DNA from 3 places in the Metabacillus herbersteinensis genome. Region 2 is predicted to be linked to each of the others. Evidence: riboswitches for the same ligand, from Rfam matches in the RefSeq annotation. Region 2 holds a riboswitch; each other region holds the start of a gene.

Region 1 (8,306 bases), on a different contig from region 2:
GGATATTGGCTGTTGCTTTGCCTTATCAGAGCCAGGTGCTGGCTCTGACGCAAATGCAATACAAACAACCGCTGTTAAGGACGGCTCAGATTACATTCTAAATGGGAAAAAGCATTTTATCAGTTCAGCTCCATATTCAGATTTTGCTATTGTTATTGCAAAAGAAATACTAGAAGATAATTCAAAAGTGACAACAGCCTTTATTGTTGAAAAGCGAGAAGGGGATAAATCTGGCTTTGATTTAGGGGAAATACAGGTTCCGATCTCAGGAGAGTATGGAACAGCGGAGCTACTCTTTAATAATTGTAGGGTTCCAAGCTACAATATTATTGGAAAATCGGGGGAAGGTTTTCTACTTGGTATTAAGCGAATAAATCAAAACCGAGCTTTATGGGGCATCACATATATAGGTGTAGCTGAAAATATGTTTCAATTAACTCTGGATTATGCAAAACAAAGAAAGCAATTCGGACGATCTATTGGTGATTTCCAGGCCATTCAACACATGTTAGCCGATATGGCTACGGATATATACGCAGCAAAATGTATGGTGTATGATTGTATCGAAAAGATGGGAAATGGTCAAGAATCTAGGTCCGAGGCATCCATGGTGAAGCTTTACGCTTCTGAAGCAGCAAACCGTGTGGCAGACAAGGCGGTCCAAATCCATGGAGGACAGGGACTAATGAAAGGGCACCCGATCGAAAGAATGTATAGAAAAACAAGAATGTTCAGAATTTTAACAGGGACATCTGAAATACAACGAAACACGATTGCTAGAGAACTTTTAAAATAGAAAGCTCACTGGATAGGAGGGAAACGATGAGTAATGAATTATTAAGTAACTACAAAGGTTTAGGCCAACTAACTGAGGTAGAAAGTAAGGCATTATTCAAGGAAGCAGGTTTACCCGTTCCAACAAGTAAGTTTTGTTCCAGTGTAGAACAGGCAGTTCATTCTTCCATGCAAATGAATTTACCTGTTGTGGTGAAAATGGTATCAAAAGAGATCATACATAAAAGCGATATGGGAGGTGTGATCCTTAATAATCAATCCCCAGAAGACGTCCGGAAGGCATGTGAGCGAATTTTAGATTCCGTTGATCATAGCTTAATAGATGGTTTCTTAATTGAAGAAATGGTTGATTCGGGTCTAGAATTTATCATTGGTTTCTTTAAAGATGAGAATTTTGGGGATATGATAATGTTCGGCCTAGGGGGAATCTTTACCGAAATATTAAAGGATTTCTCATTAAGATCTCTCCCCATCAGCGAATACGATGCCATGGACATGATTAATAGCTTGAAAAATAACAAACTATTAAATGGATTTCGCCAATACCCGAAAGTGGATCAACAAGTGTTAGTACAAATATTACTGAAGCTAGGTGGAGAGCAAGGTGTGTTTACACAGAACTCTAGTAAACTTGAGGAAGTTGATATAAATCCTATTATCTATAATAAAGATGGTGTGTTTATTGTAGATGCGAGTATTGTTTTAAATAACGACTCAAGAAACTAATGAACAAAACTGTAAGCGTATTCAAAAATCTTAATAAACCGCACCAGCATCCGTCTATTAAACTATTGGAAGATAAAATCATTTTGTGAAAAATCTACGATTAAATTTTCATATAAAAGGGGAGGATTTACTCGATGAAAAAAAGTAAATTACTAATTATGATTTCCTTGCTTACAGCATTCATGTTTGGATGCAGTGCGAACACATCTAATGAGGCATCAGATAATAATACGGGAGAACAAGCAGAATTCACACCTGAGGGACCAATACGCTATATCGTTGGTTTTGCTCCAGGAGGGGGAACCGATTTAGCAGCACGTACTGTAGCGAGAACCTTGAACGAGAGCGGTATTGTGGAAGAATCATTTGCTGTTGAAAATTTAACAGGTGGGGGTGGAGTAAGAGCCCTGATGGAACTGAGCAACAAAGGGGATGGAAATACATTATTACAATCCGTTGATATTTATTCTCCTATGTATATGGAAGGATCTAAACTAAAACTAGACCAGTTTATTCCCGTAGCACAGGTGGCGAATAACTCACTATTATTAGTTGTGTCTAAAAATTCTGAATATAAATCAGTCGACGAACTATTTAATGCAATTAAAGAAGATCCAGGAAAAGTTTCAATAGGATTACCGGCAGCAACGGATACAGTTGAGGTTGTAAAATGGAACGAAATCGCTAAATCGTATGGAATAGCTAGCGAGTTGAAGTATATCCCACATAACGGAATTAGTGAGGTCATACCAGAATTGTTGTCAGGACGTATCGACGCAGCACTTCTTGTTCCTCCTGTGGCTAAAGGGTATTTAGATAGTAAAGAGCTAAATGCGTTAGCGGCGATGTCTGATGAAAGATTAGAAGTTTTACCAGATATCCCTACTCTTAAAGAACAAGGAATCGACGTTACATTTTATCGACCACAAGGAGTATTTTTGAAAGCGGGAGTAGGGGAAGAGGTAGTTGCTTACTGGGAAAATGCGCTTAAAGAAATGACTGAGAGCGAAGAATGGAAGACGTTTATTAATAACCAAATGTACATTAACGAGTTTAAAGGTAGTGAAGAGTACACAGAGTGGATGGAAACAGAAGGTAAAAATTACTCTGAGTTCTTAAAAGGTAAAAAGTAAAACCCGGTTCACTCTACATGTTAAGGAGAAAACGATATACACCTCTTCCTAATTTTGAAGAGGTGTGATCTTTTCTCTCTCATTTTTAACATATTAAAAGTTTCAATATAAAAAACAACTAAATTCTTACTTAATGAAAAGCAACAGATAGGAGGAGGCAGTTCAATGATCTTGCGTTTGCTATTTCCAATATTTTTAATGCTCACCGTCTTTCTTTTACTGATTCAAACACTAAATTTAACGAAATTTGAAGCAAATGGAACGATAGGATCAGGATTTTTACCTATGGCACTAGCATTCCTTTTAATCATTTTATTAGCGATGGAGTCATTTTCTGTTTTTTCGAATGAAAGTAAGAAAGAGACGAAAGAGACGAAGGGTACTGCCAATAATCTTTCCCAGCAATTATTATTTATGGGACTCATTATCCTGACTTTAATAATGGTTAATGTTTTAGGTATGCTAATCAGTTTGGGGCTATTTATTTTTGTTGTCCTATTTAAAATGGAAAAGCGCTCCCTCATTAATTCCGCATTCTTTTCTCTTATTTCGATTTTCATCCTTTATATAACTTTTGTTAAATTACTTAGTATATCTTTTCCGATGGGACTATTAGATTAGAGGGGGGTGTGGAGATGGAATTGTCATTATTAATGGATGGCTTGGTTTCAATCGTAACAAGTCCATCTACATTATTATGGTGTATGTTAGGTGTTACAATTGGAACATTAGTAGGGGCGCTCCCAGGCATAGGATCATTAACAGCGATGGCAATTTTAATGCCCATAACGTTTGGTGTAGCGCCGTTGGATGCACTTGTCTTACTGATTAGCATTTACATGGGTGGGATGTATGGAGGCAGGATTAGCTCGATTTTAATCAACGTCCCAGGAGATGCTGGTGCATTAGTTACTACATTCGATGGATATCCAATGGCACAGCAAGGGAAAGCTGGACATGCCCTAACCTTGAGTGCGATTGCTTCTTTTATTGGGGGTTTGGTTGGTTTTTTAGGTTTAGTATTTTTAATAGGGGTTGTTTCAAAATTCGCTCTTTCCTTTGGGCCAGCTGAGTACTTTGCATTAATTCTTTTTTCCTTAATTGCCTCGAGTGGGGTGACCGGAGGCAAGCCAAGTAAAGCATTTATATCAGTAACACTAGGACTACTTATCGCAATGATTGGACTCGATCCTCTTGCAGGTGATCAACGCATGACCTTTGGGAGCATTCACTTATGGGATGGCATTAGTTTTGTTGTAGTGGCTATAGGTATATTTGGTTTATCGGAGGTACTAGCCCGTTTAGAATCCAACAAAAGCAAGGAAAGCATGTTTACCAAATTTAAATTTTCATCACTATTTCCTAAGGTAAGTGAAATTTCCAAAACATTTTTTAGCATGACACGTGGCGGCATAATAGGATTTTTAGTAGGGGCTTTACCAGGAGCCGGAGCTTCCGTAGCGACATTCCTTTCCTATAGTTTAGAAAAAAAGATATCTAAACAGCCAGAAACATTCGGAAAAGGAAATCCCCATGGATTAAGTGGACCGGAAGCAGCTGATAATGCATCCGTAGGAGGGGCTTTAATTCCAACCTTTAGTTTAGGTATTCCAGGTACGGCAAGTGCAGCTATTCTTTTAGGAGGAATGATGATGGTTGGTTTACAGCCTGGACCAGCCTTGTTACAAGAATCAGCTGATATTGTTTGGGGCGCAATCGCCGCATTACTAGTAGCAAACATATTACTATTGGTATTAAACACTCTGTTTATTCCTTTTTTTGCGATACTTATAAAAAATGCAGAACCATACCTAACAGCCGTTATAGCAAGTCTTTGTTTTATAGGGGTTTATACCTATAGAAATAGCTTATTTGATGTGATACTGTTAATTGTTTTTAGTCTTGTCGGGTATTTTATGAGAAAAAATGGTTATCCGTTAGCTCCATTAATACTTGGAATGATATTAAGTCCACTGCTAGAGCAAAATTTTAGAAGAGCCTTGCTATTATCAGAAAATAATTTATTGATATTTGTTAGTAGTCCAATATCCATTACTTTTGTGTTATTGTCACTCTCCATACTAATACTTCCAAGAATTCGAAAATATAAAAATAGGGAAAAAAATAATCATACACTGATTAATTACTAATATTGGAATAATTGTGACGCGTTTTTTACTTACCAATGGTCATATCGGAAAGATGAATGATGTAATGGCTTCCAAATCATCATCAGTAAATAACAAAATGTTTATGGTCTACCTATCCTCACATGGTAGCCACTGAAGTTGAATTCTAATCGAAAATAATTAAAAAATATGTTAGTAATTAAAAATTATCAAGAGTGGTAGAGAGAACTGGCACAACAACACCACAGCAATCTGCTATATGTAAGGTGCTAACACCAGCAAAGCAACAGCTTTGGATGATAAGTCGGTGATGAACCCCTTTTGTATTCCAATGCAAAAGGGTTTTTTTACAATTGGATATACGTCTGGGTTGAACAAAAAGTTATAAGGAAGGGTGGATAAACGATGTTTAAAACAATTATAGAACCACGAGTTTCTGAAACGGATGGGGTAGGGCACATTAATAATACAACCATACCTGTTTGGCTAGAGGGTGGTAGAAATAAACTATTTTCATTATTTAACCCCGATCTTGATTTTAAAAATTGGAAAATGATCATTTTAAAAACAACAGTCGAGTATAAACAGCAAATATACTTCGGCAAAGATGTTGAGATAAAATGCTGGGTCAAGCGATTCGGCGATTCCAGCTTGGAACTATATGAAGAAATTTGGCAGCAAGGAACCCGATGTGCAATAGGAAACACGATCTATGTAAACTACAACGTTCAAGAAAGAAAGAGCGAGTCTATACCCGAAGAAATTAGAAAAGAATTGGAAAAACATTTATATGGGAGGGAATCTAATGAAATAAAGTGATATACAGTTTAGAGAATCATTTTGCCAGAATTAGATTAAAATCGACCTAATTCATCGATTATAATCAATCATAATATCTCAATCAATGTACAGATGCCTTTCTACATAGTGGAGACGCAAATGAGGAAAAAAAGTATTCCTTGCAATAACCTAATTGACCATTATTCTGTTGTCTCATTCAACACCTAACTTAATTGTTCCTATTGAACTAACTAGTGTAATTTAAAAACGGTAGAAGCGGCGAAAGGATTATTGTAAAGGTGATTTATCAGCATCCTAAAAGGGATTTCCGTTTCAATACACCTAAACCTAAATGGTTATTTAAACCAGATAAGGCTTAGGGTAGTTTGAATAATTAAATCGTAAATAGGTCCTTCGTTTGGAATGCGTTTTCTACATATTTAATAAATTTTTTGGACGAAGCAGAAAGAGGTCTTTTCTTAGAATGAACCAACCCAAATGCCATCTGTACTGGATCATAATTAACAATATGCAGCTTTTTTACTTTATTATTAGCCTGAAGCTCGTTATTTTTAGTAGACCAATCTGGTGAAAAAGTGATTGCTAAATTATTTATTATTGCTTTTCTTATCACATCAGTATTGTTTGATGAAAAAAGGATATTCAACGGACCGAATTGATTTAAGAAATCATTGACAAACCACTTGATATAGTCCCCGTTATACATAACAATTGTTTGATTAATTAGAGTTTGTGGTTTAACACTGTCATGTATCGCAAGCGGGGAGTTTTTGTTCACATAAACTTTCATTTCACCTTTGATCAAAGGTTTAAACTCTAAATCATCAGTTATATTCTTGAGTCCAACATGATAGGCAATCATGCCAATGTCAACTGTGCTCTGATTTATCGCCTCGATAATTTCTTGTGTTTCTTGTTCTTTTATTTCAATGTTCACGTTTGGAAAATCTGCTTTAAAAGCAGCCATCGGATTGAGGAAAAATGTCATAAACGTTGGAATCGAAGCTAATTTTAATTCTCCTTTTACTGCCATTATTTCGGTTTGCATTTCATCTTTTAATTCTTGAATTACTTTTATAATTTCATATGCCTTTTGGATGACCTTTTGTCCTTCTACTGTTGGAATTGTTCCTGTGCGTGAACGATGAAATAACGTTACTCCAAGTTCTTTTTCAAGTAGCGATAGGGATTGACTAATAGCCGATTGTGTAACATGAAGGTTTTCTGATGCTTTTGAAATCGTCCCTGCTTTTGCAACCTCGATAACATATTCTAATTGTTCTATTTGCATAGGATCCTGCTTTCTATAAGTTTTTCTTAAGTATCCATTAAAAGGTTTAATTTTATTAATGGTAATCTAAATTGTATAATAAATTCAGGTTATTCTCAAATTTTTATTTTTTTGTGAGGTGAAAAATGACGAAAGATTAGTGTTTCTACAAGTAGAATCTTACAAAAATATTAGGTACCGAATATTTATAATTGAAAGCGCTACCGCCAGGTTTTTAGAAAAGGAATCCAGCAGGTTTGGAAGAGAGATTGGTGCTATTACTTTATATGAATATTCTAATGTTAGCTCGCGGAACTAATTTTTAGAATGTAAATGTAAATGTAAATGGAAGGTAGGATGATTAATGTGCGTTGGCTTATATTAGGCTCAATCTTCATACTTGCTGTTATCAGTTTTGCAGATAAGACGATTATTGGATTAGCTGCAGGTCCAATAATGAACGATTTGAATCTTAATTATGAACAATGGGGGATAGTCGGCAGCAGCTTTTTTTGGTTGTTTTCAATTGCTGGAATTATTGGAGCTGCGTTGTCAGATCGGTTTGGAACAGGGAAAATGCTCTTGATTATGGCGGTAATCTGGACGATTGCCCAATCAATGACTTTTTTTGTGGCCAGTTTGCCCTTGCTAATATTGACTCGCGTAATGTTGGGTGCTGGGGAAGGTCCATTTTTTGCTACTGCCGTTAGTCATCTCAGTAAATGGTTTCCACCTGAATCGAGAGGATTTGCCTTCTCTATTTTAAATTTAGGTAATACAATCGGAAAAGCAGTTTCAGTGCCCGTCCTGGTCTTCCTTATTGCTAAATTTGGCTGGCGAGAAGCGTTTGTTATTCTTGGTGTTTTTAGCCTTATATTTGTCTTTTTCTGGTTGTGGGTAGGAAGGATGAAACCGCCTTTGTCAATCAATGAACCAGAAACGGCAAAATCAAAAATAGACTGGAGAGCAACCTTCAGGATTCTCCGCTCACCAACGTTTGTTTTTACGACCTTAATAGCATTTATGGGTTATGCCGTGATTACGTTCAGCCTCGTCATTAACCCAACCTATTTAATAGAAGTCAAACAAGTTTCAGCACAAACGATGGGATATATGAAAGCGATTTCAGGTGGAGCAGGGGCGTTGCTTTGTATTATTATTTCAATCTATTCTGACCGAATTTACAAGAAAACCCAGAACATATGGAAGGCTCGCGTTTTGTTAACGTCCATCTGTATCTTTCTCGCTGGAGTCTTGTATTTCTTGTTCACAATGACCACTTCAGTTCCATTAATGACCTCTGCTTTAATTTTGGAGAATGCCTTTATTTTACTGTTATTTACACTTTGTCCACAAGTCGTAAACAGTCTCCTTCCCGAAAGGAAAGGACTTATGTCAGGTATTATGATGGGGATTGCGACAACATCCGGGATTATTGGGCCGATCATTTTT
Region 2 (8,306 bases):
CCTCTATGCAAAATTGTGCTAACTTCACAAGAGAGTCCATATGTTGGTAGATAGAACGAAACACGCATTTTGTATTTTGAATTTTTTATGATTATGGGAGGAATAGCAATGGGAGAGAAAAAATCTTATCGGTTAGAGACTTTGAATATTCATGGTGGATTAAGTAAAGATCCAGCTACGGGAGCAAGAGCGGTGCCGATCTATCAGTCAAATGCGTATATGTTTAATAGCACTGATCATGCTGCAGACTTGTTTGGACTAAAAGAACAGGGATATATTTATACTCGCATTCATAATCCGACTTCTACTGTTTTTGAAAAGAGAGTTGCTCAGCTTGAAGGTGGAGTTGGGGGGTTAGCGGTCGCAAGCGGTATGGCTGCTATTACCTTGTCAATTCTAAACCTTGCTAGTGTAGGGGATGAAATCGTCTCAGCTTCAACTCTATATGGTGGTACATATAACTTATTTGCCAACACTTTACCTAAGTATGGAATTAACACTGTGTTTGTTGACCCAAAGGATCCAGAAAACTTTAAAGAAGCGATTACACCGAAAACAAAGGCTATTTTTGCTGAAACGATTGGAAATCCAAGTTTGGATGTTTTAGATATAGAGTCTGTCGCAAAAGTTGCACATGATGCAGGAATACCACTTATTATCGACAACACCTTCGCCACACCATATTTATGTCGTCCAATTGAACATGGAGCAGATATTGTTGTGCATTCTGCTACAAAGTGGTTGCTTGGTAACGGAACAACACTCGGTGGAATTATCGTTGATGGCGGAAAATTCGATTGGAATAGCCCTAAGTTTCCAGGATTCACTAGCCCTGATCCTAGTTATCACAACCTTGTCTATGCAGAGGCACTTGGTGAAATAGCATTTATTATTAAAGCTCGTGTTCAATTGCTGCGTGATTTAGGACCCGCTATCAGTCCGTACAACTCTTTTCAATTCACATTAGGTCTTGAAACACTTCATGTACGTATGAAAGAGCATGTATCCAATACTAGGAAAATAATTCATTACTTAAAAGAACACCCTGCTATTAAATGGGTTTCTTATCCAGAGCTACCAGATCATCCAGGAAAGCAACTTGCTGAAAAATACTTACCAAAAGGAGCCGGTTCTGTCGTCATTTTTGGGATAAAAGGCGGGCGGGAAGCTGGGGCTGCACTAATTAATGCTGTCGAATTATGGTCACATGTTGCGAATGTTGGGGATGCGAAAAGCCTAATCATTCATCCAGCAAGTACAACTCATCAACAGCTCGAACAAGAGGATTTAAAGAAATCTGGAGTTACTGAAGATTTAATTCGTTTATCAGTTGGAATCGAACATATTGATGATTTATTGGAGGATTTAGAGCAAGCTATTTTTAAGGCAACAAGCATACGATCTTCAGCAACTGTTAGCTTATCTTAAAAATAGAATAAAATAGTTGACACATTTTTTTAACGCATGATACAATCACAAACGTAATCAAAACTCACTTAAAACGAATAAGGTACTAATTAAATAAAGTTATACTCTTATCAAGAGTGGTGGAGGGAAGTGCCCTATGAAGCCCGGCAACCGTCAACAGTCGATGTTGAAATGGTGCCAATTCACACAAAGCAATGATTGCTTTGGTAGATGAGAGAAAGGACATTAACTATTACATGCCTTTCTGCTCATTTTTGCAGAAAGGCATTTTTCGTTTAGAAAATTGTAAAATCTTTATACTAATAGAGTGAGAGGACTAAAAACAACTAGAAAGAAGGTGATGACATGATTCAACTAAAAGAAGTTGTCAAGATCTATCAATCAAAAAGCGGAAATGTTAAGGCAGTTGATACGGTAGATTTGGATATTAAGCAAGGAGAAATCTTTGGAATCATTGGATATAGTGGAGCAGGTAAAAGTTCATTAATTCGCTTGCTGAACGGACTTGAAAAACCAACAAGCGGTTCAATAGAAGTGGCTGGGCAAAGAATTGATAAAATCGGTGGCCGGGAATTACGAAAAGCTCGCCAAGAAATTAGTATGATCTTTCAACACTTTAACCTGCTATGGTCACGAACAGTTCGAGAAAATATCGCTTTTCCTCTCGAAATTGTCGGAGTGAAAAAAGAAAGTCGTGATAAAAGAGTTGCTGAATTAATTAAGCTGGTTGGTTTAGAAGGACGAGAAGATGCCTACCCCGCTCAACTAAGTGGTGGACAAAAACAGCGCGTTGGAATTGCGAGAGCTTTAGCCAATAATCCTAAAGTATTGTTGTGTGATGAAGCTACTTCAGCGCTTGATCCACAAACGACTGATTCAATCTTAGAACTACTTGTCGATATTAATGAAAGACTAGGTTTGACGATTGTGCTAATCACTCACGAAATGCATGTAATTCGTAAGATCTGTCACCAAGTAGCTGTTATGGAAGAGGGGCGTGTTGTCGAGCAAGGCGAAGTACTTCAAGTCTTCAAAAAACCGCAACAGTCAATAACAAAACGATTTGTTAAGCAAGTAACAGAACCTGAAGACACGAAAGCAACAGTTGAACACTTATTGGAGCTATATCCAAAAGGAAGGGTTGTACAACTAACTTTTGTCGGAGATGCAGCTGAGCAACCTTTAATCACCAATATCATTCGTCATTTTGAAGTGGAAGTAAACATCCTACAAGGTAAGATTTCACAAACGCAGAGTGGCTCTTACGGTACATTGTTTATTCACATGGATGGAAATGACCTAGAGGTAGAGAGAGCAGTTTCTTATATACAAAATCAACAGGTTGAGGTGGAGGTGATTCTAAATGCTTGAACAACTTCTGCCTGAAGTGAATTGGGAAAAGGTCTGGGAAGCAACTTACGAGACCATTTATATGACGTCTTTATCGGTTGTTGCCACTTTTATTATTGGCATTATTTTAGGATTACTATTATTCCTGACAGCTAAGGGAAACATATGGGAAAACAGAATGATTAACGGACTTGTTGCATCAGTTGTAAATATCTTTCGATCCATCCCATTTATCATTTTGATCATCCTACTGATACCTTTTACAAAAGTAGTTGTCGGAACAATCTTAGGAGCAAACGCTGCATTGCCCGCCTTAATTATCGGTGCGGCACCCTTTTACGCAAGGATGGTTGAAATTGCACTTCGTGAAATTGATAAAGGCGTTATTGAAGCGGCAAGGTCTATGGGTGCTAAAACAAGCACAATCATTATGAAAGTGCTTCTCCCGGAATCAATGCCAGCTCTTGTATCTGGAATAACAGTGACTGCAATTGCATCGGTAGGATACACAGCAATGGCTGGAGTTGTTGGTGCAGGTGGACTTGGTAATTTGGCTTTCTTAGAAGGATTTAACCGTGGTAACATTCAAGTAACCATTATAGCAACTGTACTTATTTTAATTTTTGTTTTTATCATCCAATTTATTGGAGATTTATTAACTAAATCACTAGATAAACGATAGGGGGAAAAGAAAATGAAAAAGAGTTTATTGGTATTTTTATTAGCAATCATTGCAACAGTTTTAGTAGCATGTGGTGGCGCTGAAGATAGTACAGGTGGCGAAGGTGAAAGTAAAACATTAAAAATTGGGGCATCACCAGTTCCACACGTTGATATTTTAGAGGAAGCAGCTCCACTTTTAAAGGAAAAAGGAATTGAACTAGACATCGTTGAGTTTACGGATTATGTATTGCCAAACAAAACACTTGAAGAAAATGAGCTTGATGCAAACTATTTTCAACACGAGCCATACCTTAACTCACAAATTGCTGATAATGGGTATAAATTTGTAAGTGCTGGTGGCGTCCACATTGAACCAATTGGAGTATACTCTAAGCGACATAAGTCATTAGAAGATCTTCCAGACGGAGCAACTATCATTATGAGTAACTCGGTTGCAGATCATGGTCGTATGCTTTCACTATTAGAGGAAAAAGGTCTTCTTACTTTAAAAGAAGGTGTTGAAAAAACAGCAGCAACAGTAGAAGATATTGAAGAAAACCCAAAAAATCTTGAATTCCAAGCTGATATTGAAGCAGCAATGCTTACAAAAGCGTACGAAAATGACGAAGCAGACGCAGTATTAATTAATGGTAACTATGCATTAGATGCTGACTTAAATCCTGCTGAAGATGCAATTGCGCTTGAGTCACCTGAAAGCAACCCATATGTAAACTTAATAGTTGTTCGTGAAGGTGATGAAGAGAGAGAAGAAATTAAAGCATTGGTTGAAGTACTTCAATCAGAAGAAATTCAAGAATTTATTAAAACAAACTATGAAGGATCTGTTCTTTCAGCAGTTGGTGAGTGAAAAGGTGAGTCTGTCCTCGTGACAGGCTTTTTCTATTTTTCTTATATATTTCTGAATACATTTTTCAAATCAAAGCATACTAACGTTGAAAAAATGGTGAAATGGAGTTGTTTATGTAAATGGAACAGTTTGAACCGCGAAATTCAACAGAAGCTGCTTTACTTGACTATAAAATGGGATTAGGAACGTTTACTGAAAAAATGCCAGATTTAGCTCATCATTTTAATGCATTTACCGAAGCTTGTTTCAAAGAAGGAACACTTTCTCAAAAAGAAAAACAACTAATAGCACTGGGCATAAGTATTTTTTCACAGGATGAATATTGCATTATCTATCATACAAAAGGCTGTTTAGATCAAGGAGCGTCTGAGCAAGAGATATTGGAAGCGGTTGGCGTTACAGCAGCATTTGGCGGTGGAGCTGCAATGAGCCAGGCCGTCACACTCGTTCTAGAATGTATGACCGAATTAAAGGAGTTAAATTAAAAGAGTCCTAAGGGGCTCTTTTTTACAAATAAGTAATAAAATCTGATACTAAGTCTGCTTTTCGCAGTCCAGCTCCACGCCTAGCTCCTCGAGGTCATAAGACGATTCTAAATTGAAGGCAAAGAACGCCTTCAATTTAGAATCGTCTTATGCTATGCCTAAGGCTGACAAGGCGCCCCGCGCTTTTTTTATGTATTAAGTGACTATCGTAGAATACGAAGATATTTGTCGCACTTTCCAGAAATTATTATTGGATTTCATCAACTCTTTAGCATTATGAAGCATTTTTTAGCAAATAGGTAAATACTTATCGTCAAATAGGGTAAAGGGTTCATATCGTCGCTCACAATCCAATATGAGTGCATACACACTTTGAGGGTTAGTTAAAATCTTGTTACACTTGTAACTGTTGAGACGAAGAAATTTGAAAGGAATGATTCATTATTTATTGTAGTCAAGATAAACTTGATCTCAATTACACGACAGAAATGGAAAAGGCAATGCACCAAACTCACGGAATGGGCTATGCAGAGTACAGTCGACACCATGATAAACGCATGGAAGTAGAAAAAAGTCGTGAAATGGATTACCGTAAAAGTCAAATGATCGTCAATGAATTTGAACGGAAAGTAATACGTTAAAAAGGAGGAACCAGTCAATGATTGGTTCCTTTTATAATAGTTCCTAATAAATTTTAAGCTATCAGTAGGGATTGTTTTATGAAAAAACGTTTAAACTAATTGGAGTTATTAGATTTCAAGCGGGTATACATGTACTTTTAATCTTGCTGCTACCTAAAATGATACAGTGTATTGTAGCTAGTTGTTACAGGGGTAGTATCAAAACTACATATTAGCATTTAAACGGGTATGATTTCTTAATATCTTGTGTTCACATTTCATTTGTTATAAGATAAGAATGAGAATAAAATGAGAATTAGTAAATTTCATATATTTATTGGAGGTATAGTAATGGCAGGTTCTACTTTAGTGATTAAAGATTTACATGTAGAAATTGATGGAAAAGAGATTTTAAAGGGTGTAAACCTTGAAATAAATGGTGGAGAAATTCACGCGATTATGGGGCCGAACGGTACGGGTAAGTCAACGTTGTCTTCAGCAATCATGGGACATCCGAAATACGAAGTAACAAAAGGTAGTATCACTTTAGATGGGGAAAATGTTTTAGAGATGGAAGTGGATGAGCGCGCTCGTGCTGGTCTGTTTTTAGGCATGCAATATCCAAGTGAGATTTCTGGTGTAACAAATGCTGACTTCCTTCGCTCTGCAATCAATGCTCGTCGCGAAGAAGGTCAAGAAATTTCTCTAATGAAGTTTATCCGCACTATGGATTCAACAATGGAAGTATTAGAGATGGATCCTGATATGGCGCAACGTTATTTAAATGAAGGTTTCTCTGGTGGAGAGAAGAAACGTAACGAAATTCTTCAATTAATGATGATCCAACCAAAGATTGCGATATTAGATGAAATTGACTCTGGTCTTGATATTGACGCGTTGAAGGTCGTTTCTAAAGGGATTAATGAAATGCGTAACGAAGACTTCGGTTGCTTAATTATTACGCATTACCAACGTCTATTAAATTACATTTCACCTGATAAAGTACATGTAATGATGCAAGGACGAGTTGTGAAATCAGGCGGACCTGAGCTTGCACAGCGTTTAGAGAGTGAAGGATATGACTGGATTAAACAAGAATTAGGTATTGAAGATGAAACTGTTGGGCAAGAAGCGTAAGGGGGATTAACATGACATTGGAAACGAAATTACCAATTAATCAGGACTATGTCACAAGCTTTTCAAACGAGCTTGGTGAACCGGACTGGCTTCGAGATCTTCGCTTACAAGCTCTTGCGAAGGTTGAAGACCTACCGATGCCTAGACCTGATAAAACAAAGATTGATAAATGGAATTTTACAAATTTCAAACAGCATACTGTAAAAAATGACAAGCTGTCATCTCTAGATAACTTACATCAAGATGTGAAAGCACTTATTGACTTAGAAGATAAAAATAAAAATTTATATGTGCAACTTAACACGACGGCGGCTTATACTTCTTTATCGAAAGATTTAGCTGCTAAAGGTGTTATTTTCACAGATATTCATTCGGCATCTCGTGAACATGGTGAGTTATTGAAAAAGTATTTCATGACAGAAGGCGTTAAAGTAGATGAGCATCGCTTAACTGCTTTACATGCTGCACTGGTCAATGGTGGAATCTTTGTTTATGTACCAAAAAATGTAGTAGTAGAGGTACCACTTCAAGCAGTTTTCGTGCATGACAACGCTGATACAACACTTTTTAACCACGTGATTGTTGTTGCAGAAGATAATAGTTCTGTCACTTATGTTGAGAACTATATTTCAACTGTAAATCCAGATGATGCTGTATTTAACATAGTGTCTGAAGTAATTGTTGGTAACAACGCTAAAGTAACGTATGGTGCTGTTGATACGTTAGCAAAAGGAGTAACAACGTATGTGAACCGACGTGGAGTTGTTGGTCGTGACGCAGGCCTTGAGTGGGCATTAGGTCTAATGAATGATGGAGATACAATCTCAGAAAACATCACAAATTTAATGGGCGATGGATCAATTGGCGACACGAAAACAGTTGTTGTCGGCCGTGGCGAACAAAAACAAAACTTTACAACTAGTGTCGTTCATTTTGGTAAGAATTCAGAAGGATTTATCCTTAAACATGGCGTTATGAAAGACAGTGCATCATCAATTTTTAACGGTATTGGAAAAATTGAACATGGCGCAACAAAATCAAATGCTGTACAAGAGTCACGTGTACTCATGTTAAGTGAAAAAGCACGTGGTGATGCAAATCCGATTCTTTTAATTGATGAGGATGATGTTACAGCTGGTCATGCTGCATCTGTTGGGCGTGTGGACCCACTTCAACTTTACTACCTAATGAGTCGCGGAATTCCAAAAACAGAAGCAGAACGTTTAGTTATCCATGGCTTCTTAGCACCTGTCGTAAATAAACTACCTATTGAAGGAGTAAGAAATCAGTTGGTAGAGGTTATTGAAAGGAAAGTTAAGTAATGAATATCCACGATATTCGTAAGCAGTTTCCGATTCTTGATCAGCAGGTGAATGGAAGAGATCTTGTTTATCTAGACAGTGCCGCAACATCTCAAAAACCACTACAAGTAATTGAAGCCTTATCGAAGTATTATCATGAGTACAATTCTAATGTTCATCGTGGCGTTCATACACTAGGAACGAAAGCAACAGATGGATATGAAGGAGCTCGTGAAAAAGTACGTAGATTTATTAATGCAAAATCAACACAAGAAGTGATTTTTACTCGTGGTGCAACAACTGCATTAAATATAGTCGCCCAAAGCTACGGAACAGCTAATCTCCACGAAGGTGATGAAATTGTAATTACTTATATGGAGCATCATGCAAATGTGATTCCTTGGCAACAGGTTGCAAAGTCTACAGGAGCGACTTTAAAATATATTCCGCTTCA
Region 3 (8,306 bases), on a different contig from region 2:
TCACTTGCGTCATGTGGACACGTTTTAGAAGAAGCCATCGCTTCACATTTCGTGCAATAAAAGCTATGTTCAAAGAAAAGTGGCGTAATTCCTATTTCTTCTGCTTGAAAGTTTGAGAAAATCTTTTGCGCATCATACGTCCCATAATAATCACCAACACCTGCATGATCTCTTCCAACAATAAAGTGAGTGCATCCATAGTTTTTGCGGACTAGTGCGTGAAAAATGGCTTCTCTTGGCCCTGCATATCTCATGGCAGCAGGGAATACTGCAAGAAATACGCGATCTTTTGGATAATAATTGGCTAATAGTATTTGATAGCTCTTCATTCGAATATCTGCAGGAATATCATCTGACTTTGTTTCACCTACAAGTGGATTCAAAAATAATCCATCTACAGTTTCTAATGCCGTTTTTTGAATGTATTCGTGTGCACGATGAACAGGATTTCTCGTTTGAAATCCAACAATCTTTTTCCAGCCAAGGTCTTTGAATGCTTCTCTTGTATCTCTAGGGTCTAAATAATATTCAGGAAATGGCTTAGGTGGACGTTTTACTAAGGTAATCTGCCCACCTACATAGTAATCTCCACGCTCTAGTAATTTTTTCACACCTGGATGGTTACGATCGTCGGTTCCATATACGCTGATTGCTTCTATTTGTTTATTAGGCTGATAGATTTCATCAATTACGATAGTACCGTATGTAATTGACTTGTTAACCAACCTTACTTCCTCTCCAATCTTAATTTTTGAACTCTCTAACTCGCTAATTGGCAGCGTAATTGGAATGCTCCAAACTGTGCCATCATGTAATCTCATACTCTCAACAACACTTGAATAGTCATCCTTGGTTAGAAATCCATTAATTGGACTGTAGGCACCGATCGCAATCAGCTCTAAATCACTTAATGCAATCGAATCTAATTCAACTTCCTTTTCAATAGTTGAAACTGATTTTCCCAAAAATACTTGTTGTACTAATTCTCCACCATGTGCTTGTAAACTCATTTCTTTTCCTCCTATACTCATCTTTATACTTGGTTTAAAACTTAAATTCCTCCACCATCTTCATGTACAGTCCGCTTTTCTTGTTTCGTACCCTTAATTAAGCTGATTGCCCCTATTGTCGCAAGCAACAAACTCACTAATACAAAAATCGTATAAAGATCGCTCTCTATAAACAGTTTGACAAGAAAGTATGACATCGTAAGCGAAACTAAAGGAGAGATAATCCAAATTTTCAACATATTTTGGACAACCTTCTTTTGGAATACGTTTCTCCCGTTTTTAGCAATGCCAATACCTAAAATGGATGAAGTAGTAATTTGTGTTAGAGGAACAGGAATGCCAAAAAGTGAACTGATGATCACTAAGCTAGCTCCCGTACCAGAGATTAAAATTCCCTCGGTTTTTGAAAATTTGGTAATCTTTTTTCCATTCGTTTCTAATACTCTCTTTCCAAGTAAGACAGCACCTAGTGCAACAAATGCTCCGCCAATCCATGTTCCATTTGTGACGTTGATCATTCCTGCACTTACTAAAGGACCAATGGCATTTGCAACATTGTTCATCCCAGCTGAAAATGCTTCTAAAAACCCAACAAATATAAGTAGATAGGTGAGAATCTTTGCTTCTTTACGAACTTTCTTGTTTCCTTGAAATTTATAAAGCAGTTTAACAAACAAAATTGAGATGAGAAAAGCCGCGATAGGTGTAAGCATCCAAAACATGACAATCCAAAGTAATGATTTAACAAATAACAGATTATACGCAACTCCCACACCTACAACCGCTCCAACTGTCACCTCACTTGTAGACAATGGAATTCCAATTAGATTTGCTAAAAACAAAGAACATGTAGCTGAAAAAAGGATAATAATGACCACTTCAATGGACATTAGTCTTTCTGGAACAATACCTGAACTGATTGTTTTAACAACTTCTCCTCCACCAATAACAGCACCTAATAAAACCCCTACTCCACATAAAAGTAATGCATACCTTGCTTTTGTAATGGCTCCAGAGCCATATGCAACACCCATAGATGCCGCTGCACCACTTGCTCCAATGTTCATTGCAAAAAATAGACTGATTGAAAACGCAATGATCTCTAGCATCTACTCACCCTTCCTCCTATTGATGGAGGCCACATTCTGTTTTCATTTGTCCTGTCCATCTTCCTGCTCGTAAATCACTTTCATCAAAAGCAGGCTTGGTACAGTGGAAACACCCAATACTAGGGTATCCTTTGTCGTGTAATGGATTGTAATCGAGATCGTTTTTGTGAACATATCTCCATATTTCCTTCCAAGTCCAATGGATAAGCGGACAAATTTTTATGGACTGAAATCGATCATCTTTGTTTATAAAATTGACTGATTTTCTTGTTTCTGATTGCTCGCGTCTTAAGCCAGAAATCCAGGCAACAGATCCACTTAATGTTTCTTGTAAAGGCAAGATTTTACGAATTTCGCAGCATGAATTTGGTTCTCGTTCCCAAAGTTTTTCACCGTATTTCTTGGCTTGTTCCTCTAAAGTTAACTTTGGCTTTTTAAGCTCAATCCGAAGAGATGGATACTTAAGTTTCACCTTATCAATTAACTCGTACGTTTCTTTGAAATGGACATCTGTATCTAAGAAAACGATCTTGGCATCTGGTTTTACTTTTGCTATTAAATCAATTAACACAATTCCTTCTATCCCAAAACTACACGCATACACAACATTTTCACCGTACTCTTGGTACGCCCAGCTTAAGACATTTAATGCACCCTTATACCGATCATCGAGATCAAACTCACCCTCAGGGGGACTCCAAGTTTCATACGTTAACATAGCTTAAATCACCTCTTTAGCATTTGTTGTTAAAGAAAAAACGACTATACCGATCGTTGATTTACAACGAAAGATAAGATCGCCTCTAGTTTGTCTAGTCAGCATTTTTTCACTTTAACCGTACTTTTTCATTTTTCTCAAGCTGAATTACTTTTCCATCTTGAATGACAAGCGTAATGGATCCATATTTCATCGTGTTTAGCATTTCCTTTAGTTTATTCGCTACAGCATCAAATTGCTCTTCGTTCCCCATATAACTCCCCCTAAAAAACCTACCATGCTTCTAAAGAGATGATCTTCTCTTAAACTAGGAACTTATGAATAGAACTCATAAACGAAAAAATTCTCTCCAGAATGGAAAGAAGTAGGTATGGATATACCTTATCTTTCAAAATGGGCTTCATTTTGCTGGAATTAGCACCTTACTGAAAAATATCAGCAGGTTGCCGGGTTTCCTCGGGCCAGTTCCCTTCACCACTCTTGATAAGAAGTTATGCTATTATTTTCAAATTTTAGCACAATTCAAACAAAAGTCAACCCGAGTTTACTGATAGGATTAATATTTATTTTAAAATGGGAAAAATTACCCAAATTTCTTCCTGCTTATTGACAAAGTTACCCTTGAAATTTATAGTAAACCAAACCTTTTATTCCTAGATTTGTTATTTTTTTATTTTAAAAAGTGGAACTTTTCTGCATTTTGAACGTTTTATATGTAAGACTACCTTTAAGATATAGAGGTGATTAGCTTGGATTTATACATAAAGATACTTAGTTCTATCGTGGGGATTTACTTTTTTTGTGTAGGACTTGCACATTGCTTGACGTTTAGTTCGAACAAGGAATTTTTAGAGGATTTGAAGAAATCTGTCACTGGTCAAATGTTTTGGTTTTCTATAACTGGTCTACTTTTTTGGAACTTCTTACTACTGATACGGATACCAGATACAAAAGTGAAGCTAATCTATCACACTAGTTTTCTCTTAATAGGTCTAATCGGGTTTGGCTTATCTGTATTCATTTGGTTCATTTAAAGAAAAGGAATAGAATAGACGGTTTAATGTCTCCTCTACTCCTTTTATCCCTTTTAAATAGTCAGCATCCAGTTGTCGCTAGAAGGATCTTCTCGCCAATTCTTTAGCTTTTGTACATCCTTTTCTGAAACATAACCCTCTTCTACTGCTACTTGTATTAAGGCTTCATAATCACTTAAGGAATGGGCTTTAATGTTAGCTTCTTCTAGCAATTCTTTTCCAACTGAAAGTCCATATGTAAAAATGGAGACAACACCAAGTACTTCACAGCCTTCCGCTCGAAGTGCTTCAACTGCTGTGATCGCGCTCCCACCTGTTGAGATTAAATCCTCAACGACGACAACCTTTTGGTTTGGCAATACTTTGCCTTCGATTTGATTCCCTTTTCCATGACCTTTTGCTTTACTGCGTACATAGCACATCGGAAGGGATAAACGATCGCTCACCCATGCTGCGTGAGGTATTCCTGCTGTTGCTGTTCCGGCGATTATCTCCACATCGGGAAAATGTGTCTCTATTAGACTCACTAGACCTTCTGCAATGACATTTCTAATTTCCGGATATGACAAGGTTAATCGGTTGTCACAATAAATAGGAGATTTTATGCCACTTGACCATGTAAAAGGGTTATTTGGCTGTAAATAAACCGCTTCAATTTGTAAAAGTTTTTTTGCAATTTCTTTTTTCATGAAGTAATACCCTCCCACATTTTCTTAACCATCTTGTATGTTTCGTAAGGATCATCTGCACCCGTAATGCTTCTTCCCACAACAATTGCAGTGGACCCAAGCTCTCTCGCTAGTTCAGGAGTAGCGATTCGCACTTGATCGTTGGCAGCATCGCCCTTTATACGGATTCCTGGGGTTACTGTTATAAAATCGGAGCTGATTTGCTGCTGAATAAGCCTAACCTCATGTGAAGAGCAGACAACTCCATCAAGACCACTTTCAAAAGCTGTTTTTCCATAATGAAGCACAACATCCCTTAACTCTTCATTAATTAATAGCTCATCCTTAACCATCTCTTGAGTTGTACTTGTAAGTTGAGTAACCGCAATGCAAGCTGGTCTTACTTTTCCTGCTATTGTTCCACTTTCAAGACCTTCAATAGCTGACTCCATCATAGAACGGCCTCCTGCGGCGTGAACATTGACAAGGTCTACATCGAGTTTTGCTAGTCCATGCATCGCCTTTTTAACAGTATTCGGAATATCATGCAGTTTTAAATCTAAGAAAATTTTATGACCCTTTTCTTTTAAGTCATCAATAATAGATGGTCCCTCTTTATAAAAGAGCTCCATTCCCACTTTCACATAAAGTGTCTCACTTTCAAAAGAGGATAAAAATTGATTGACTTTGATGCGCTCAGAAAAATCAAGGGCAATAATGAGCGGTCTTTCGATCATATTTCCAGCTCCTTCCGACAATTTCTGAAACGTGGTCAAACCCAAGTTCCTTTAATCGTTCCGGCAATGCATCAATAAGCTCAGGGCAAATAAATGGGTTAACAAAATTTGCTGTACCAACTGCAACTGCCGAAGCCCCGGCATACATAAACTCAATGACATCATCCACCGTTTGAATGCCACCCATCCCAATGATTGGAATATTCACTGACTGACTTACTTCATAAATCATTCGAATCGCAACTGGCTTAATTGCAGGACCAGAAAGCCCGCCTGTTTTGTTTGAAAGAATTGGTTTTCCTGTTTTTAAGTTAAGACGCATGCCTAGCAGAGTGTTAATCATCGTTAAACCATCAGCACCTGCTTGTTCAATAGCTTTAGCAATCTCAACGATATTCGTTACATTCGGTGAAAGTTTCACATAGACGGGTACTTCGGAAACATTTTTTACTGCTCTTGTTAGCTGTGCAGCTATTTCTGGAACGGTTCCAAATGCAATGCCACCTGTTTTTACATTCGGACAGGAAATGTTTAATTCAATTGCATGTACATTTGGTGATTTACTAATTTCCTTGGTTACTTCTACATAATCTTCTATTTGTGAACCTGCTACGTTTGCGATGATTGGCACATCGAACTGCTCTAGCCACGTGAGTTCATTTTCGATCACTTTTTCAAGACCAGGATTTTGTAGACCGATCGCATTTAACATTCCTGCTTCCGTTTCTGCGACTCGTGGTGTTGCATTACCAAAACGAGGTTCACTTGTTGTTGCTTTAATCATGATTGCGCCAAGCTGACTTACATCATATATATTTGCATACTCTTTTCCAAAACCGAAGCATCCTGATGCAGGCATGATTGGATTTTTAAGACTCAAACCTGGTAGTTGAACATTTAACATCTCTTAAATAACCACCTCTCCGGCCAAAAATACAGGACCATCGCTGCAAACTTTTTTATAACTTGTACCATCTGGATCAGCTTGTGTATGACAAACACATGCAAAGCAAGCGCCAATTCCACAGCCCATGCGTTCTTCTAAAGACAGATACATAGGTTTATGAGAATATAACGTTTCAAGCGCACGCAACATAGGCGTTGGTCCACATGCAAATGTCGTATCAAACTCTAACTCATAATTAGTGATTAAATCTGTTACAAAACCTTTGCTACCATATGTTCCGTCAACAGTTGTTACATAAGTTTTACCTAACCGTTTAAGTTCATGTTCTAAAAACACAACATCTAGGGTTTCAAAGCCAATAACATGTTTAACAATTACTCCCTTTTCAACTAACCTCTTTGACAATTCTAGTAAAGGCGGCACACCAATACCTCCACCCACTAAAAGTGCGGTTTGACCTGCTTTCAATTGTTCAGTAGGAAAACCATTTCCAAGTGGTCCAAGAACATCTACATTATCGCCAGGTTTTTTAGCAGAAAGAAGCTGAGTGCCAGCTCCTTCTGCTCGGTATATCATTGTGAATTGATTTTTTTCTTTGTCAATTTCAGAGATACTGATCGGTCTTCGTAATAAAGGCGCTGAGCCTTCTGTTACTTTTAAATGAACAAATTGACCTGGCTCACTCATTTCTTTAACGAGCTCACCTTCAACTGTTAACTGAAAGATGTTTTTTGCTATTCTCAGTTGGTTAATCACTGTCATGAGCTCTTTTTTGATCACGCTAGACTCACCACCTGCTGCTTTTTAACTTTAGGCATTGTTTCAGTTGAAAATGTCATCGATTCGAGTACTGCTAATATTGCTTTAGCCGTATCCAGTGATGTTAAGCAAGGAATTCCATTCTCTACGGATTCACGACGAATTTTAAAGCCATCTCTTGCTGGTTGTTTTCCCTTTGTTAAGGTATTGATGACAAATTGCGCGTCACCTTTTCGGATAACATCCAAAAGATTTGGTTCATCTGCCCCGATTTTGTTAACGATTTTTGCTGGAATGCCTTGCTTGCTTAAATGTTCTGCAGTTCCACTTGTAGCTAGTATCTGATAGCCGATGTGATGAAATCTTTTCGCAATTTCTAAGCCTTCTTCTTTGTCCTTATCTGCAATAGTCAACAGAACAGAGCCATGGTTTTGAATATGAATGCCAGAGGCAACGAGCCCTTTGTATAACGCTTTTTCTAACGTATGATCCTTCCCCATAACTTCTCCTGTTGATTTCATTTCAGGACCGAGTGTGATGTCAACGTTGCGTAGCTTTGCGAATGAAAATACTGGTACTTTGACATAGACTCCAGCGCTTTCTGGATGCAATCCAGTGCTAAAGCCTAGATCACTTAACTTTGTTCCTAGAATGACTTTTGTTGCGAGATTAGCCATTGAAATCCCTGTGATTTTGCTTAAAAATGGTACTGTTCGACTTGAGCGAGGGTTAACCTCCAAGACGAAAATATCATCTTTGTAAAGTACAAATTGGATATTTAATAGCCCTACAATGTTTAAGCCCTTTGCAAGTCTAATCGTATAATCAACAATTTTCTGTTGAATTTCCCCTGATAGCGTTTGTGGTGGATAAACAGCGATTGAATCTCCCGAATGCACTCCTGCTCGTTCGATATGCTCCATAATTCCAGGAATGACGACTGTTTGCCCATCAGAAATCGCATCTACCTCAATTTCTTTGCCTGTTAAATATTTATCAATTAACACAGGGTGCTGCGGGTTAATTTTCACAGCGTTTTCCATATAGTGAAGGAGTTCATTTTCTTGATAGACAATTTCCATTGCACGACCACCTAGTACATACGAAGGTCTCACTAATACGGGATAACCAATCTTTTTTGCTATTTTTACGGCTTCGTGTACAGATGTTGCGGTTTTTCCTAGAGGTTGAGGAACTCCTAGTTTTTCTAATGTTTGTTCGAATTTATCTCGATTTTCAGCTCGGTCCAAATCTTCAAGAGAGGTACCAAGAATTTTCACTCCACGAGCTTGAAGCTCACTTGCAAGATTAATAGCCGTTTGGCCTCCGAATTGTACGATAACACCTTTTGGTTTTTCTAGATC

What was found. A riboswitch is a leader RNA that binds a small molecule or an ion and turns the genes downstream of it on or off. The one in region 2 is predicted to bind S-adenosylmethionine.
Region 1: it holds a riboswitch for S-adenosylmethionine, as region 2 does, so the genes downstream of both, ACFFIX_RS18355 (acyl-CoA thioesterase) here and ACFFIX_RS05480 (methionine ABC transporter ATP-binding protein) in region 2, are expected to answer to the same signal.
Region 3: it holds a riboswitch for S-adenosylmethionine, as region 2 does, so the genes downstream of both, ACFFIX_RS07180 (YezD family protein) here and ACFFIX_RS05480 (methionine ABC transporter ATP-binding protein) in region 2, are expected to answer to the same signal.

The regions. Positions count from the first base shown of each region.
Region 1 is NZ_JBHLVO010000019.1:55,005-63,310, reverse strand. It holds gene ACFFIX_RS18380 (acyl-CoA dehydrogenase family protein) at 1-796, shown strand, start outside; gene ACFFIX_RS18375 (acetate--CoA ligase family protein) at 823-1,521, shown strand; gene ACFFIX_RS18370 (tripartite tricarboxylate transporter substrate binding protein) at 1,656-2,654, shown strand; gene ACFFIX_RS18365 (tripartite tricarboxylate transporter TctB family protein) at 2,820-3,275, shown strand; gene ACFFIX_RS18360 (tripartite tricarboxylate transporter permease) at 3,290-4,804, shown strand; SAM riboswitch class I at 4,987-5,089, shown strand; gene ACFFIX_RS18355 (acyl-CoA thioesterase) at 5,189-5,602, shown strand; gene ACFFIX_RS18350 (LysR family transcriptional regulator) at 5,958-6,875, opposite strand; gene ACFFIX_RS18345 (MFS transporter) at 7,221-8,306, shown strand, end outside.
Region 2 is NZ_JBHLVO010000003.1:98,262-106,567, forward strand. It holds gene ACFFIX_RS05475 (O-acetylhomoserine aminocarboxypropyltransferase/cysteine synthase family protein) at 109-1,428, shown strand; SAM riboswitch class I at 1,533-1,645, shown strand; gene ACFFIX_RS05480 (methionine ABC transporter ATP-binding protein) at 1,774-2,799, shown strand; gene ACFFIX_RS05485 (methionine ABC transporter permease) at 2,792-3,460, shown strand; gene ACFFIX_RS05490 (MetQ/NlpA family ABC transporter substrate-binding protein) at 3,473-4,309, shown strand; gene ACFFIX_RS05495 (carboxymuconolactone decarboxylase family protein) at 4,429-4,794, shown strand; gene ACFFIX_RS05500 (YuzK family famiily protein) at 5,283-5,435, shown strand; gene sufC (Fe-S cluster assembly ATPase SufC) at 5,766-6,551, shown strand; gene sufD (Fe-S cluster assembly protein SufD) at 6,563-7,873, shown strand; gene ACFFIX_RS05515 (cysteine desulfurase) at 7,873-8,306, shown strand, end outside.
Region 3 is NZ_JBHLVO010000004.1:59,055-67,360, reverse strand. It holds gene sat (sulfate adenylyltransferase) at 1-1,010, opposite strand, end outside; gene cysP (sulfate permease) at 1,052-2,119, opposite strand; gene ACFFIX_RS07185 (phosphoadenylyl-sulfate reductase) at 2,136-2,837, opposite strand; gene ACFFIX_RS07180 (YezD family protein) at 2,947-3,090, opposite strand; SAM riboswitch class I at 3,216-3,327, opposite strand; gene pyrE (orotate phosphoribosyltransferase) at 3,925-4,560, opposite strand; gene pyrF (orotidine-5'-phosphate decarboxylase) at 4,557-5,273, opposite strand; gene ACFFIX_RS07165 (dihydroorotate dehydrogenase) at 5,245-6,180, opposite strand; gene ACFFIX_RS07160 (dihydroorotate dehydrogenase electron transfer subunit) at 6,184-6,963, opposite strand; gene carB (carbamoyl-phosphate synthase large subunit) at 6,960-8,306, opposite strand, start outside.